Regions from separate parts of the Hydrogenophaga soli genome, predicted to be linked through region 2. Evidence: riboswitches for the same ligand, from Rfam matches in the RefSeq annotation. Region 2 holds a riboswitch; the other holds the start of a gene.
The links. A riboswitch is a leader RNA that binds a small molecule or an ion and turns the genes downstream of it on or off. The one in region 2 is predicted to bind cobalamin.
Positions count from the first base shown of each region.

Region 1: another riboswitch for cobalamin. It lies ahead of ACYVB7_RS16185 (acyl-CoA thioesterase); the one in region 2 lies ahead of ACYVB7_RS13810 (TonB-dependent receptor family protein).

Region 1 is NZ_BAAHAK010000009.1:128,967-136,368, forward strand. It holds gene ACYVB7_RS16160 (TonB-dependent receptor) at 1-1,588, opposite strand, end outside; gene ACYVB7_RS16165 (hypothetical protein) at 1,826-2,242, shown strand; gene ACYVB7_RS16170 (DUF423 domain-containing protein) at 2,234-2,611, opposite strand; gene ACYVB7_RS16175 (hypothetical protein) at 2,951-3,361, shown strand; gene ACYVB7_RS16180 (GNAT family N-acetyltransferase) at 3,466-3,951, opposite strand; gene ACYVB7_RS16185 (acyl-CoA thioesterase) at 3,959-4,780, opposite strand; cobalamin riboswitch at 4,925-5,135, opposite strand; gene ACYVB7_RS16190 (S49 family peptidase) at 5,211-6,266, shown strand; gene rquA (rhodoquinone biosynthesis methyltransferase RquA) at 6,326-7,057, shown strand; gene ahpF (alkyl hydroperoxide reductase subunit F) at 7,085-7,402, opposite strand, start outside.
Region 2 is NZ_BAAHAK010000007.1:142,571-149,972, reverse strand. It holds gene ACYVB7_RS13840 (GGDEF domain-containing protein) at 1-224, opposite strand, end outside; gene ACYVB7_RS13835 (SWIB/MDM2 domain-containing protein) at 317-796, opposite strand; gene rraA (ribonuclease E activity regulator RraA) at 1,061-1,585, shown strand; gene ACYVB7_RS13825 (sulfite exporter TauE/SafE family protein) at 1,633-2,448, opposite strand; gene ACYVB7_RS13820 (cell division protein ZapA) at 2,679-3,044, opposite strand; gene ACYVB7_RS13815 (DUF904 domain-containing protein) at 3,041-3,286, opposite strand; cobalamin riboswitch at 3,313-3,595, shown strand; gene ACYVB7_RS13810 (TonB-dependent receptor family protein) at 3,671-5,560, shown strand; gene ACYVB7_RS13805 (cobyrinate a,c-diamide synthase) at 5,560-6,957, shown strand; gene ACYVB7_RS13800 (TroA family protein) at 6,954-7,402, shown strand, end outside.

The DNA.
Region 1 (7,402 bases), on a different contig from region 2:
TGCGCTTGCTCCACTCCGACACCTTCATGCGGTAGTGGGTGGTGGTGACGGGGCCTGCCGCGGTGGTGGGGATGGCAAAGCTGTCGTAGTCGCCCGTCAGGCTGTCAAAGCGCAGCCCGGCCAGCAGCTTCCAGGTGGGGCTGAGTTGCACCATGTCCTGGGCGTACACGCCATAGCCCTTGGATTTGTAGCGGCTGGTCTGGCGCAGCACACGGCTGCCTTCGTCCACCCAGTTGCTGCTGGTGACGCCACCCACCGTGGTGGTGGCCTTGGTGGGCACCACGCCGCCTTGGGCCGCGGTGCGCGCGCCATACACCACCTTGTCTTCCTGGGCAAAGTCCACCCCGGCCAGCACCTCGTGCCGCAGGCCACCGGCGTTGAACTTGCCGCTGTAGTCGGACTGGATGTACAACGTGTCCAGGTTCTGCACCTTGAGCTGATTGCCCCGGTTCAGCACGGTGCTGGGGCCAAAGGTGTCCAGCCCTGCGGCCTTGCCACCGGGTTGGGCCGAGGCGGCGGCAAAGCGGATGGTGGAAGCGCGCATGTCCCGCTCGTACTGGCCCTTGCGCACCTTGGTGACGAGTTCGTTCTCGCGGTCAAAACGGTGGGTGTGGGTGAAGCCCACGGTGTTGGCGCTGCCGTGGTTGCGGTCGCTGTCCATGCCTCGGTAGGTTTTTGGGTCCAGCGGCAGGTAGGTGGCGGTGCTGGCCGCGGCGGTGGCGGTGGGGCGAATCCACGGGAGCCCATAGTTGATGCCGTTGCGGTTTTCCAGGCTGAAGAAGCTGGCCGAGAACTCGTCCCGTTCGCCAATGCCCCAGCGGTAGGTGCCGGCAATGCCGTGTTTGTCGATGCGGTTGCCCGCGCCGTCGTTGTCGGCGGTGTTGACCATGGCGTTGAGGCGCAGCGCGGCGCTGTCGCCGGTTTTCAGGTTGAAGTCGCCCACCACCCGCTTGAGGTTGTGGCTGCCCACGGTCACGTCCACCTGGTGTTCGTCGATCAGGCGCGCCGCCTTGTTGACCATGTTGACCGCACCGCCGGTGGAGCCGCGCCCGAACAGCATGGACGCCGAGCCGCGCATCACCTCCACCCGGTCGAAGTTGAAGGTGTCGCGCTCGTAGAAGGCGGGGTCGCGCATGCCGTCCACAAACACGTCGCCCGAGCCTTGCAGCGAAAAGCCGCGCAGCTTGATGTCTTCTTCCCCGCCCTCGGCGGCCTGGAAGCTGATGCCGCCGGTGGTGGCCAGCACCTCTTTCAGGGTGTCCAGGTTGCGGTCGTCCATCACCTTTTCGGTCACCACGGTGACGGACTGCGGCACGTCGCGCAGCAGCTGTTTGCCTTTGCCGATGGTGACCTCGGTGGCGCGCACGCTGTCCTTGCCCTCGGGGGCTTCGGCGGCTTCCTTCACCACCACAGTGGACAGGGTCTTGTCCGCGGGCGCGGTCTGGGCCATGGCCGTGACCGACCCGGCCAGCAGCAACGCACCCAAGGGCAGCAGGGTGGTGTTGATTGCTATTTTTTCAGTAGCTGCTTGCGCTTTTTTTGAAAGCGCTGGAGCCGATTTTTTCTTGAATTTTTGGGTGTGTCGCATGGTGCAGTGGCCTCAGAAGTTGCTGGCTGGCTGATGCACACCACACCCCACCCGTGACGGCGGGTGAACGGCGGGACACTGGCTGGCTGGAAGGCCTCCATTGTCTCATTCAAATGAGAATAAATCTTGTTTGTGCGGTTTTTAAATGCGAATGTTTCTCAACTGTGATGCAAAATGACCACACCGTCGGGCCCATCCCAAGGCCTGCTGATCCACTCATTGACATCGGAGACCGTCATGACCCTTTCGCTGTGCAATCCGTTGGCCGACACCTTGCACCCAGACGCAGGCGGGCCGTCGCCACTTGGGGGGACGGGTGAGGACCTGGAGCACCTGCTGCTCATCCGGCGTCTGGCTGCTCTGCAACAACGCGTCAGCCAACTGGTGTTGAGCTACGAAGCCCAATTGGCCCACTGGAAGCACCAGCTCATGCGCCAAAGCGTGCGTTTGATGCTGGAGCGCACCCGGGCAGATTGGGGCCTGGTGGTCACCCCCAGGCCTGAGCACGCACCGCGCCAGGGTGCGCAGCAGGTGCTGGTGCAAGCCCAGGCAAGGGCCGTGGTGTGCCGCACGGGTTGCCAGATGGACGGCGACCACTGGCGACAGGGCGACCAATGCCGCCTGAGCGGGCAGGACTGCGCCGATTCAGCGTGAGCGCCAGCCCGCCACCGCCAGCGCCGCCCAGCCCAGCATGAGGCAGGTGCCGCCCATCGGCACCACATACACCGACGGCCCGCTGTGGATGCCCGCCAGGATGCGCAGCCCGTACAGCCCGCCCGCAAACCCCAGTGCGCCCAGCACAAACAGGCCCCCGGCCAGGTTCAACCAGCGCGACGGTGCCTGGCGCTGGGCCAGCGCCACGCCCAGCAGGGCCAGCGCATGCACCAGCAGGTACTGGTTGGCCGTGTTGGCGCGGCTGACGGCCACGGCCAGTTCATCGGCCGGGACCAGGGCGGGCAGGCCGTGTGTGCTCCAGGCGGCCACAGCCACCCCCACGGTGCCCAACAGGCCGGAAAGGGTCATCCAAAGGCGATGCATGGGTGAATGCTCCTGAAAAGGGATGGATTTTTGCAAATCAAAACTGGACTTTACGCTTTTGAACAAAGCGCAAGCAGCTAGCAATTTTGAGCCGCGTCGTGCCTCAGTGTGGTCAATGCCAAGCCGCAATCTGCTCAATCCCGCTGAACGGGGTGACCACGGCTGTGAAAATGAATGCTGTTGCTCACGCCTGTTGGAAAACGGAGTGCAGGCGTCATCCTGTGGGGCTCGGAAGCGCTGCCTGGTGCGGCTCGGCGGCGATGGCATCAGGCACAAGAAAATGGCACTTGTGTCCTCCAATCAACCCGACGTTGAAAGGCCCCCATGGCATCGCTTCCCACGAAGCTTTTGAAAGACGTGTACTGGTCTTTCGCCGAGCCGGTTCCGCTTTCGCCCGAAGCCTTGGTTGCCGTGGTGCGCGAATACGCCGTTGAACTTGAACTGCCGGATGGCTCGTCAACCCTGCTGCAGCCACTGCCGTTTGCCGATGTCCGCATCCGTTATGCCCACAGCGACCGCACCGAAGGTGGTGAATGGTGCGAGGTCACTCAGGCGCTTCGGGTGGTTGCACCGCCAGCCAACCTGCTCACGGGCGCAGACCTGCTGTGGGAGCTGCATGTTGCTTGTCATTCGACGGTCGGGGCCGACGATCGCCACTGCTTTGAGGGCTTTGAGCGGGTGTCCCCGCCGGGCGGTGGTGGGGCTGCGGAGTACGAGGTCATCTTGGGCAGCTGAATCGCACGTTCGCCCCGCGGATCGTGTAACGCCGCTTTGGCGCGGATTCCTCGGTGTGTGAACCAAGGGAGAGATTTTTGATGAAAAAATGGCACCTACCGCTTTCATAAAAAGCGCAGGGTGCTATGAAAATTGATGTTCTGGATGGGTGCCAGCCCGGCCCGCACCATGCGCAGGCGGCCCGGGTGGGCGTCGGGCAGGATGGTCAGGCCCAGCCTGCGGGCCATGGCCACCATGGCGGGGTGGCCGTGTTCACACACCAGGGTGGCGGGGGGCGGTTGGTGGGCACCCCCCAGGGCCGCAGCCAGCAGGGCGGTGCCCATGCCCTGCCGACGGGCGGCGGGCAGCACGGTGAGCGCCAGTTCATGCACCGCGTCCGCGCCCGTGGGGGCCAGCTGCAGCAGGCCCAGCAGGCCGGTGTCACCCGGTCCCCAGGCCCCCAGCCACAGCCCGTGGTCCAGGCGCACCTGCTGCGCCCAGGCCATCACCCGCTCGTCGCTCATCGGCAGGCCGAAGCGTTGGTAGCGGTCGTTGGCGTCCAGGGCCAGCACATGCAGCAGGCAGGCGCTGCGGTGGCCCGGACCCAGCACGCCCAGGTCAGTCGTCCACCGACACATACACCAAGCCCGCAGAGGTGCACAGGTGGCGCTGGCCGCTGGTGGGCGATTCAGCCCACAGCTCGGCCTGCACGTGGACCGAACGCCGCCCCACGCGGCTGACCTGCGCCAACACCTCCACCACGTCGCCCACGCGGGCGGGGGCCACAAAGTCCATGCGCTCGCTGCTGGCCATCACCACGGTGCGGCGCACCTGGCGGGTGGCGGCCACAAAACCGGCCTTGGCCAGCCAGGCCATGGCCGGACTCCCGTGCAGGATGCCCCGGTGGTTGGCGTGGCCGGGAAACACGATTTCGGCCACCCGCACCCGGCCGGGCTCGGTGGTTGGTGCCTCGGGGTCAGCTGGGGGCGTGGGCGGCGAGGTGGGGGCCGATGCGGCCTGGGTCACCATGACGAATTCGCCCGACAGGCAGCGGGTGCGCTGCCCGCTCAGCAGGTCTTCCGCCACCAGTTCGGTGGCCACGGTCACCGAGCGGCGGCCTTGCTTCAGCACATGGGCGGTGCATTCCACCAGATGGCCCGCCGGGGCGGGGGCGGCAAAGTCCAGCCGACTGACCGCCGCCGTGACCACGCTGCCACGCAGCACCTGGCTGCCGCGGATGAAGGCCAGCCGGTCCAGCATGGCCAGGGCCGCGCCGCCAAACAGCGTGCCATGGTGGTTGGACTGGTCGGGCCACACCATGTCCACCGCAGCCCAGGGCTGCCAGGAGGGTTCGGGCGGCCCGGGCGGGGTCGGGGGCGTGGGGGCGGTCGGGGTGTTGGCGTCGGGTGCGCAGGGGGGTAGGCAGGGGATGGTGGTCAAGCTCAGGTCCTCCAACAGGGGTCATGGAGGGGCAAGGGCTGGCCAACATCGTTCGCGCGCAGACACGCCCGCCGTGCCCGGCCAAAGGGGGCCGTGCACCGCGGAACAAACGACACTCGCACAGGGACACCCCGCCCCAAACACAGGTCACATCACCTCGGGGCAGGTCTCCTGGCTCTCGGGTCGTTGTCGTGCTGTCGGCCTTCCCGGCCTTGGGGCCAGTGGCATGGATGGACAGCGGACTCGCCGATCACAGTTGCGGGGGCAGCCACAGCTTGGGTTGGGGTTCCAACCGTTCTGTCGTTCCCTTTTCATTTTTGCCGTTGAGCAAAAAACCGCGAGGTGAATTCAGTGTATCAGTGGCCCCTGGCCGGGCAGGGGTCGGCGCGCTTGTGGCAGAGTGCGGCTGTTTTCACAAGGGAATGGCCCAATGTTCAAATTCCTGACCGCCTGGCGGTCCCGCCCAGCCCACACGCCTTCGGTGGAGGCCATGCTGAACCAGCCCACCGACAACGCCGAACAAACCCTGGCCCTGCTGGCCAAGACCTTTGTGCTGGACCAGCAGCGCCGCGAGGCCGAGGTGCGCCGCGCCGCGCGCTTCCGCCGTTGGATGGTGGGCTCGCTGGTGGTGGGCTCGCTGGCCGTGTACGCCGTGCTGGCGGCCAAGGCCCTGCTGCCGCTGCCAGGGGTGACGGCCACCGAGCCTTCGGTGGGCCTGGTGCGGGTGGAGGGGCAGATCAGCGCCACCGCCAAGCTGGCCTCGGCCGAGAAGGTAGGGGCCGCCCTCAAACGCGCCTTTGAAGACGAGCGGGTGCAGCGCGTGGTGCTGTACATCGACTCGCCCGGCGGTGCCCCGGTGGAGGCCGAACGCATCATGGACGCCGTGGCCCAGCTGCGGGTCAAGCACCCCAAGCCGGTGCAGGCCGTCATTGGCAACCTGGGAGCCTCTGCCGGGTACATGGTGGCCTTGTCGGCTGACGACATCGTCAGCGCCAAATACTCGCTGGTGGGCTCGGTGGGGGCCATCTTGCAAAGCTGGGACGTGCATCGCGTGCTGGAAAAGTACGACGTCAAGGCCAAAACCTACGCCTCGGGCCACCTCAAAGGCATGCTCAACCCCTTCGAGCCCACCACCCCCGAAGCCGAGGCCAAGGCCCAGGGTCTGGTGGACGAAATGGGCCGCCAGTTTGCCCACCTGCTGACCGAGCGCCGCGGGGCCAAGCTGAAGCAGCCGCCCGAGTCGTACACCAGCGGTGAGGTGTGGGGCGGCCAGGAGGCCCTGGCCCTGGGCCTGGTGGACCGCAACGCCACGCTGGAGGTGTTGATGGCCGAACAGCCCGACCTGAAACTGGTGGACTTTGGCCCCTTCGACCGCAAACCCGGCTGGCTGCCCAGCTGGTTGCAGTCCCTGGCACGCGGGGCCGACGCCCTGGGCACCCTGGCCGATGCCTTGCCCGCAGCGCGTGGTGCTGGAAACCTTGAATGAAATTGGCCTCTGTCGCTTTTAAATCAAGCGCAAGCAGCTACTGAATTGATAGTGTCTGTGTGAAAGCCCCCGACCCCCGCCACGCACCCCCCATTCCCGCCTACCTGCGCGAAACCTACCCCTGGGCCTACCTGACGCCGCGTGCGGTGCGGGTGTTCGAGCGGCAATGGCTGGTCAACCTCATCCTGTGGGGCCAGTTCGCCCGCCTGCGGGACGCGGCGCTGGACGCGCTGACCCCGGCCCTGGGCGGGCAGGTGCTGCAAGTGGCCTGCGTGTACGGCGACCTCACGCCCCGCCTGGTGCAGCGCCTGACCCCGGGCGGTCATGTGGCGGTGGTGGACGTGGCGCTGATCCAGTTGGACAACCTGGCGCGCAAGCTGCAAGCGCTGAAACCGCCCCCGCAGTCGCGTGAGTCGGTGGGGGCAGGGCCGGTCAGCCTGCAGTGCCAGGATTCGGTGGCCCTGTCGTGGCCCGACGCCAGCCAGGACGCCGTGCTGCTGTTCTTTTTGCTGCACGAACAGCCCGAAGACGTGCGCCGCCGCACCCTGGCCCAAGCCTGGCGGGTGCTGCGCCCCGGCGGGCGGCTGGTGGTGGTGGACTACCACCGCCCCGCCGCCTGGCACCCGGCCCGCTGGCTCATGGGCGCGGTGCTGCGGTGGCTGGAACCTTTTGCCTGGGACCTGTGGCGCCACCCGGTGACCCACTGGCTGCCCCCCGAGGCCCAGCCCAGCGCGGTGGAGCACCGCACCTGGTTTGGGGGGCTGTACCAGCGCGTGGTGTTCACGCGCTGAGCGGCGCCGCCGCCGCGGGAAGCGGAGTCAAGCCGCCACAGGCGTGCGGATCAGGTGGTCAAAGGCGCTCAGCGCGGCCTTGGCTCCTTCGCCGGCGGCGATCACGATTTGCTTGTACGGCACCGTGGTGCAGTCGCCCGCGGCGAACACGCCGGGCAGGCTGGTGTGGCCCTTGGCGTCCACCACGATTTCGCCAAACCGGCTCAGCTCCAGTGTGCCTTTCAGCCATTCGGTGTTGGGCACCAGGCCGATCTGCACGAACACGCCTTCCAGCGGCAGCAGCTGTTCCACACCGCTGGTGCGGTCCTTGAAGCGCAGGCCGTTCACCTTGCCGTCGGCCCCGGT
Region 2 (7,402 bases):
CCCAGCAGCGTGAGCCCGTTGGCCACGGGCAGCACAAACCCGTCGGGCAACTGGCCCAGGGTGAGGAGGGTGAGGGCGCTGCCCGCAATCAGCAGGGAGCTGATGCGCCAGGTCTTGGCGCTGGGTTGCAGGGCGGGGAGGATGTCGCTGTGCATCAGGCCCAGCACCCCGCCATTGGCGAGGACCATGAGTGCCCCCAGGGCAAACGCGGTTTCAGGGCTCATCGCAGTGCAGAGGAGGTTTCAGGTTGAAAAAAAAGGACCCACCGGGGTCCTTCTTTGGTTGCATGGGAACACAAGGGGTCCCAGGCGGCAGGTCACTTCAGGTGGCTGCTGATCATCTTGGTCATTTCGAACATGGAGGCCTGGGCCTTGCCGAAGATTTCCTTCAGCTTGGCGTCGGCGTTGATCATGCGCTTGTTGACCGCGTCTTGCAGCTTGTTCTTCTTGATGTATTCCCACACCTTCTTGGTGACTTCGGTGCGGGGCAGGGCGTCCTTGCCGATGATGGCGGCCAGCTTGGCGCTGGGGGTCAGCGGCTTCATGAAGGCGGCGTTGGGGGTGCGCTTGGCGGCGGGGGCTGCGGCCTTCTTGGCAGGAGCAGCGGCCTTCTTGGCGGGGGCTGCGGCCTTCTTGGCTGCGGGTGCAGCGGCTTTCTTTGCTGCGGGTGCTGCAGCCTTCGTGGCCGGAGCGGCCGCTTTCTTCACTGCAGGAGCTGCCGCTTTTTTGGCGGGTGCAGCCGCCTTTTTGGCGGGTGCAGCGGCGGTCTTTGCAGGGGCCTTTTTAGCAGTTGCCATGGTCGTCGATCCTCGTTAAGTGTTGGTGTTCAACCAGTGCCTCGCACGTCTGGTGTCACTGGCTGCCGGCCATGCTAATTCAGAACAAAGGCCATTCCAAGCCGAATGCGTCAGGCGGAGCCTCATTTTTCCCTCTGTGCGCCCTTGCTGTGCAGGTGAAAACAACACTTTGCACGCCATGCCCTGCCCAGGTGCGTGGGGGTGCAGGGGAAAATGTTCTTCCTCATCACCTTTTCATCTGCATTTGCACAGGGGTTTCTCGGCATGTCCACAGCCACTTCTCCACTGAACACGGCGTTTTCCACCTGCGATATCTGTGATGCCCACAAGGCCGATGTGTCGGGGCGTTTTCGCGTGTTGCCACCGGTGTTCCACAGCTACGGCGCGTTGTCGCGCTTCTGCGGTCCGGTGGTCACCGTCAAGTGCCATGAAGACAACACGCCCGTCAAGGCCGCGGTGGAAAGCGAAGGCCAGGGCCGCGTGCTGGTGGTCGATGGCGGCGGTTCATTGCGCCGTGCACTGCTGGGCGGTAACCTGGCCGCTGCTGCAGCCCGCAACGGCTGGGCGGGCGTGGTGGTGGACGGTTGTGTGCGTGACCTGGCCGAGCTGCGTGCGGCGAACACCGGCATCCGTGCCCTGGCCCTCAACCCCATGCCCACCGACCGCAAGCAACCGGGGCTGAGCAACGTGGGGGTGCAAATCCAAGGCGTGTGGGTGCACCCAGGCGACTGGCTGTATGCCGACGAGGACGGCATGGTGGTGTCCGACCACAACCTGTTGGCGGACTGAAACCCCTGCGGGGGAGGCGCCGCAGGGGGGCTGGGCGGCTGCGCGGCTCAGCCCGTGAGGCCGCGCCAGCACATGTACGCGGCCAGCAGGTACAGCACGCTGGCAAACACCCGCTTGAGCTGCTTCACCGGCAGCGCGTGGGCAGCCTTGACGCCCAGCGGGGCCATCAGCACGCTGGCACTGGCAATGACCACCAGCGCGGGCAGGTAAACGTAGCCCAGCGAGCCCTCGGGCAGCCCTTGCACCGACTGACCCGACACCACGTAACCCACGGCATTGGCCAGCGCAATCGGAAAGCCCAGCGCGGCGCTGGTGGCCACGGCGTTGTGCATGGCCACGTTGCACCAGGTCATGAAGGGCACGCTGACAAAACCGCCACCGGCCCCCACCAGGCCGGACAGGAAACCAATGGCCCCACCGGCCCCCAGCAGGCCGCCGGTGCCGGGCAGGGTGCGCGAGGCGGCGGGTTTTTTGTCGATCAGCATCTGCGTGGCGGAAAAGCTCACAAAAGCTGCAAAGAACAGGGCCAGCCACGAGCCTTTGAGCACGGCAAACACCCCCATGCTGGCCAGCATGGCGCCCAGCACGATGCCGGGGGCCAGGCCCTTGACGATGTCCCAGCGCACGGCGCCGCGCTTGTGGTGCGCCCGCACGCTGGAGATGGAGGTGAACACGATGGTGGCCATGGAGGTGGCGATGGCCATCTTGACGGCCAGATCGGCCCCCACGCCGCGCGAACCCAAAATGAAGGTGATGAACGGCACCATCAGCATGCCGCCCCCAATGCCCAGCAGGCCCGCCAGAAAGCCGGTGCACAGGCCCAGTGCCACCAGTTCGAGGACCAGCATGGGTTCGATCATCATGGGGGAAAAGAGGAGGGGGAGGGTGTCTGCAGGGGCCGGGTCGCAGCCTGAACCGGGGGTTCAGGTGGGCGAGGTCAGAGGGGCTTCGGGTTCATCTGACGCGAGATGATCACACCAGCCCGACGATGTTCCAAGCCCGTGCTCTAAGAGCATTGGTTCAAGGACATTAAAACCCGACAGCCTGCAGACGGTTCGCATTGTAGCGATGCAAACCGTGTTCTGCCGGTGCGTCAGAGCAGCCGTCCGTCGGCATCCATGGCGCGGTCGATGCGGCCGATGAGTTCGGTCATGACCTTTTCCGCGGTGTCACCCAGGTCCACCTGGGGCACGGGCGAGGTGGGGCTTGGGGCCACAACGCGCTGGGCACTGGCCTCGGCCTGGGTCCGAACCTGCTGTTGCAGATCGCTCAACTCGAACGCGAGGTTGAGCGAGGCCAGCACGGCAATGCGGTCGCGGGCCTTGACCTTGCCCGCGTCGCGGATCTTGCACATGGCCGCGTCCACCTTGCTGACGGCCTGCATCATCAGGGCCTCGCCCCCTTCGGGGCAGGACAGCAGGTAGCCCTGGCCCATGATCTGGACTTCGATTTGCTTCATGAAGAGGACGGATCGGATGACGAGGGGCTCACCCCGGTCTCAGAGGCCGCGGTGAGGCGCTCCAGCAGGGTGACGATGCGGGCACGGGCGGCGGCCAGTTTGGAGCGCAGCAGGTCGCGTTCGGCCTGCAGGGAATCGACCTCGGTCCTGAGCAGCTCGTTGGTGCGTTGAAGCTCCTCATGCCGCAGCAGCAACCGGTCGATGCGGTCGGCCAGTTGGGCAAAAGTGTGGGTGTCGGACATGGTGCCGCGATTGTAGGTGCGTCCGCCTAGAATGCCGGGTGTTGGTGCTCGCGGCCTCGTTCAGGGGCGGCAGTTCAACGGGAAGCTGGGGGGCCGAAGGCCGTGCATCACGCACGCGCTGCTCAGGCCTAACCAGCGCTGCCCCCGCAACGGTAAGTGGACGGACCGTGTGCTGGCCTGATGGCTGGCCCCGCTCCCGCTTTCATCCACCGGCCACTGGGTGGGTGTTGTGCCTGACACAGCACCCCCTGGGAAGGCGATGAAGGTTGTTCCACCAGCCCGGATACCGGCCAACAAGGCGGTGGTGCGCCCCAGGCGTGCCGCCATGAAGCCCAAGTACCGTCGGGGAAGGCGGGAAGGGTGTCTTGTGTTGGATTCTTTTCCATGTTGTCTGTCTTGTCGGGGGTGCGCCGCACCCCTTCTTCCGTGGCTGTGCTCAGCCTGTTGACCCGCTGCACCGTGTGCGCGGCTGTGGCCGGGGGCTTGTCCCCGTTGGCGCTGGCTCAATCAGGGGTGTTGGCCCCGGTGGTGGTGACCGCCGCCCGCACCGCCCAGCCGCTGACCGATGTGGTGTCCGACGTCAGCCTGATCGACCGCGACACGCTGGACCGCTTTGCCAACGCCAGCCTGGGCGATGTGCTGTCCACCCTGCCGGGCGTGGAGCTCAGCCGCAACGGCGGCCCCACGGCCACCACCAGCCTGTTTGTGCGCGGGGCCGACACCCGCCACACCGTGCTGCTGATCGACGGTGTGCGGGTGGATTCCCAGTCCACCGGCGGCGCGGCCTGGCAGGCCCTGGCGCTGGAGCACATCGACCACATCGAGGTGCTGCGCGGCCCCGCGGCGGCCATTTATGGCTCTGACGCCATTGGTGGCGTGGTGCAGGTGTTCACCCGCAAGGGGGAGGCGGGCTTCCACCCCAACGTCAGCGTGGGTGTGGGCAGCCACGGCACGCGCAACGCCAGTGCCCAGTTGTCGGGGGCGCAAGGGGCCTGGGACTACGCCCTGGGCCTCACGCGTGAAACCAGCGACGGCTTCAACATCCAGCCCAGCGGCAACCCCGACCGCGATGGCTACCGCAAGACCAACGGCCTGGCCCGCCTGGGCCTGCAAGCCAATGCCGACCACCGCTTCGAAGCCCTGTGGACCAGCAGCGAAGCCAACACCGGCTACGACGCCTATGCCTCCAAGGTGGACGACCGCGCCCTGCAAGACCTGCGCACCCTGGCGCTGTCGTGGCAGGCCCGCTGGTCCGACGTGTGGACCAGCCGGGTCGGTTTCACCCGCGGGCTGGACCGCTACGAAACCACCCCTTCGGCCTATGTGACCGACACCCAGGTGGACACCTGGTTGTGGCACAACCAATGGCAGCAGGGGGGCCACCAGCTCACGGCGGCGCTGGAGCGGCGGCAAGACCGGCTGCTCAACGGCTCCACCACCCCGCAGCTCAACGACCGCAGCCAGAACGCGCTGGCCCTGGGCTATGGCTTCAAGCAGGGTGACCACGCCGTGCAGGCCAACCTGCGCCACGACGACGACAGCGAGTTTGGGCGCCACACCACCGGCAGCCTGGCCTATGCCCTGGCGCTGGCCCCGCACTGGCGGGTGACCGCGTCGGCAGGCACCGCTTTCCGGGCGCCCACGCTGTTCCACCGTTTCAGCATCTACGGCATGCCCAGCCTGCGTCCCGAAGAGTCGCGCAACCTGGAGCTGGCCCTGAAGTACGCCGCGCAGGGCAGCAGCGTGTCGGTCACCGCCTACCGCAACCGGCTGACCAACCTCATCAACTACGTGTCTGGCCCTGGCAGCTGTGCCAACGGCGTGGGGGCCTTCCCCGGCTGTTATGGCAACGTGGGCAAGGCCACGCTGCAAGGCGTGACGCTGGCCGCCGCCACCCGCGTGGCCGCTGGGGTGCCGGGTGGGGTGGGGCTGAACGCTTCGATCGACCTGCAAAACCCGCGCGACGACACCACGGGCCGCACCCTGGCCCGCCGCTCCAAACGTGTGGCCAAGTTGGGGGCCGACCTGCGCGTGGCCGGTTGGACCCTGGGGGCCGAAACCCAATGGCACAGCAGCCGCTTCGACCAGCCCAGCGGCACCGCCCGCCTGGCCGGGTACGGCGTGGTCAACCTGTCGGCCAGCACCCGCCTTGCGCCGCAGTGGACGCTGGTGGCCCGGGTGGACAACCTGGGCGACAAGGCCTACCAGACCGCCCGTGGCTATGCCACCCCGGGCCGGACCGCCTACCTGGGCGTGAGCTGGACGGGCCTGTGATGCGCAGCGCCGCCGTGCTCATGGTCGCCGCCCCGGCGTCGGGTCAGGGCAAGACCACCGTCACCGCGGCGTTGGCGCGGCTGCACGCCCGCGCCGGGCGACGGGTGCGGGTGTTCAAGTGTGGCCCCGACTTTTTGGACCCCTACTGGCACCGCCTGGCCAGCGGGGCTCCGGTGCACCAGATCGACCTGTGGATGACCGGCGAAGCCGACATCCGCCAGCGCCTGCACGCCGCCACACAAGAGGCCGACCTGGTGCTGCTGGAGGGCGTCATGGGCCTGTACGACGGCGACCCCAGTGCCGCCGAACTGGCCCGCCGCTTTGGCGTGCCCGTGCTGGCGGTGGTGGACGCCTCGTCCATGGCGCAGACCTTCGGGGCCCTGGCCCACGGCCTGCGCCACTACCAGGCGGCCAGCCACGGCCCGCTGCCCTGGGCCGGGGTGCTGGCCAACCGCGTGGGCAGCGAGCGCCATGCCGACATGCTGCAACAGGCGGTGGCCCCCGAAGACTGGCTGGGCGCCCTCATGCGCAGCACCGAACTGGCCTTGCCCGAACGCCACCTGGGCCTGGTGGCCGCCCACGAACTGCCCGACGCCCTGGCCCGCCTGGACGCCGCCGCCGACCGCCTGCTGTCCACCCCGCTGGGGCGCATGAGCCCGGCGGAACTGGCCCAGCGTTTTCCCCATGGGGTGGGTATCAAAACAGGAGCTGCTTGCGCTTTTTCTGAAAGCGCTGGAGGCCAATTTGATGCAGAAAACCAGCCCCTGGCCGGGCGCACCGTGGCCGTGGCCCGCGACGCGGCGCTGTGCTTCATCTACGACGCCAACCTGGACACCCTGCGCCAGCTGGGGGCCGAGTTGGCCTTCTTCTCGCCGCTGGCCGACGCCGCGCTGCCCCCGTGCGACGCGGTGTGGCTGCCCGGCGGCTACCCCGAGTTGCACGCCGCCACCCTGTCGGCCAACCACGCGCTGCGCGACGCCCTGCGGACCCATGCGGCGCAGGGCAAACCCGTGTGGGCCGAGTGCGGCGGCATGATGCTGCTGTTCGATACCCTGGTGGACAAAGCCGGCGTCAGCCATGCCATGTGGGGCCTGCTGCCCGGCACCGTGCGCCTGCAGGCCCGGTTGGCCGCCTTGGGGCCGCAGCAACTGGCCCTGGGCGCTGGCAGCCTGCGCGGCCACACCTTCCACTGGTCGCTGGCCGACACGCCACTGCCCGCCGTCACCCGCACCCAGCCGCCGGGCCGCACACCCCAGCCCGTGGCCGATGGCGGCACCGGCGAGGCCCTGTACGTGCATGGCGCGGTGCGTGCCAGCTACTTCCACGCCTGGATGCCGTCGGCCACCGCCGCCGCCGCCGCGCTGCTGAGCCCCCAACCCCTGGAGCTGCCCGCATGAACGCCGCCGCCATGCCCAGCGCCCCGCAGCCCGGCAGCCGCGGCCCGCAACGCATCGTCTGCCTCACCGAGGAAACCACCGAATGGCTCTACCGCCTGGGGCGGCAGGACCGCATCGTGGGCATCAGCGGCTACACCGTGCGCCCCCGTCAGGCGCGGGAGGAAAAGCCCAAGGTCAGCGCCTTCCTGAGCGCCAAGATCGACAAGATCCTGGCGCTGGAGCCCGACTGCGTGCTGGGCTTCTCTGACCTGCAGGCCGACGTGGCCGCCCAGCTCATCCGTGCCGGGGTGCAGGTCACGGTGTACAACCAGCGCAGCGTGGCGCAGATCCTGGACATGCTGTTTCAGGTGGCCTCGCTGGTGGACGCGCAGGACGAAGGCCAGCGCCAGATCGACGCCATCCGCGCCGACCTGCACCGCATCCAGCAGGCCGCCGCGGCACGTGA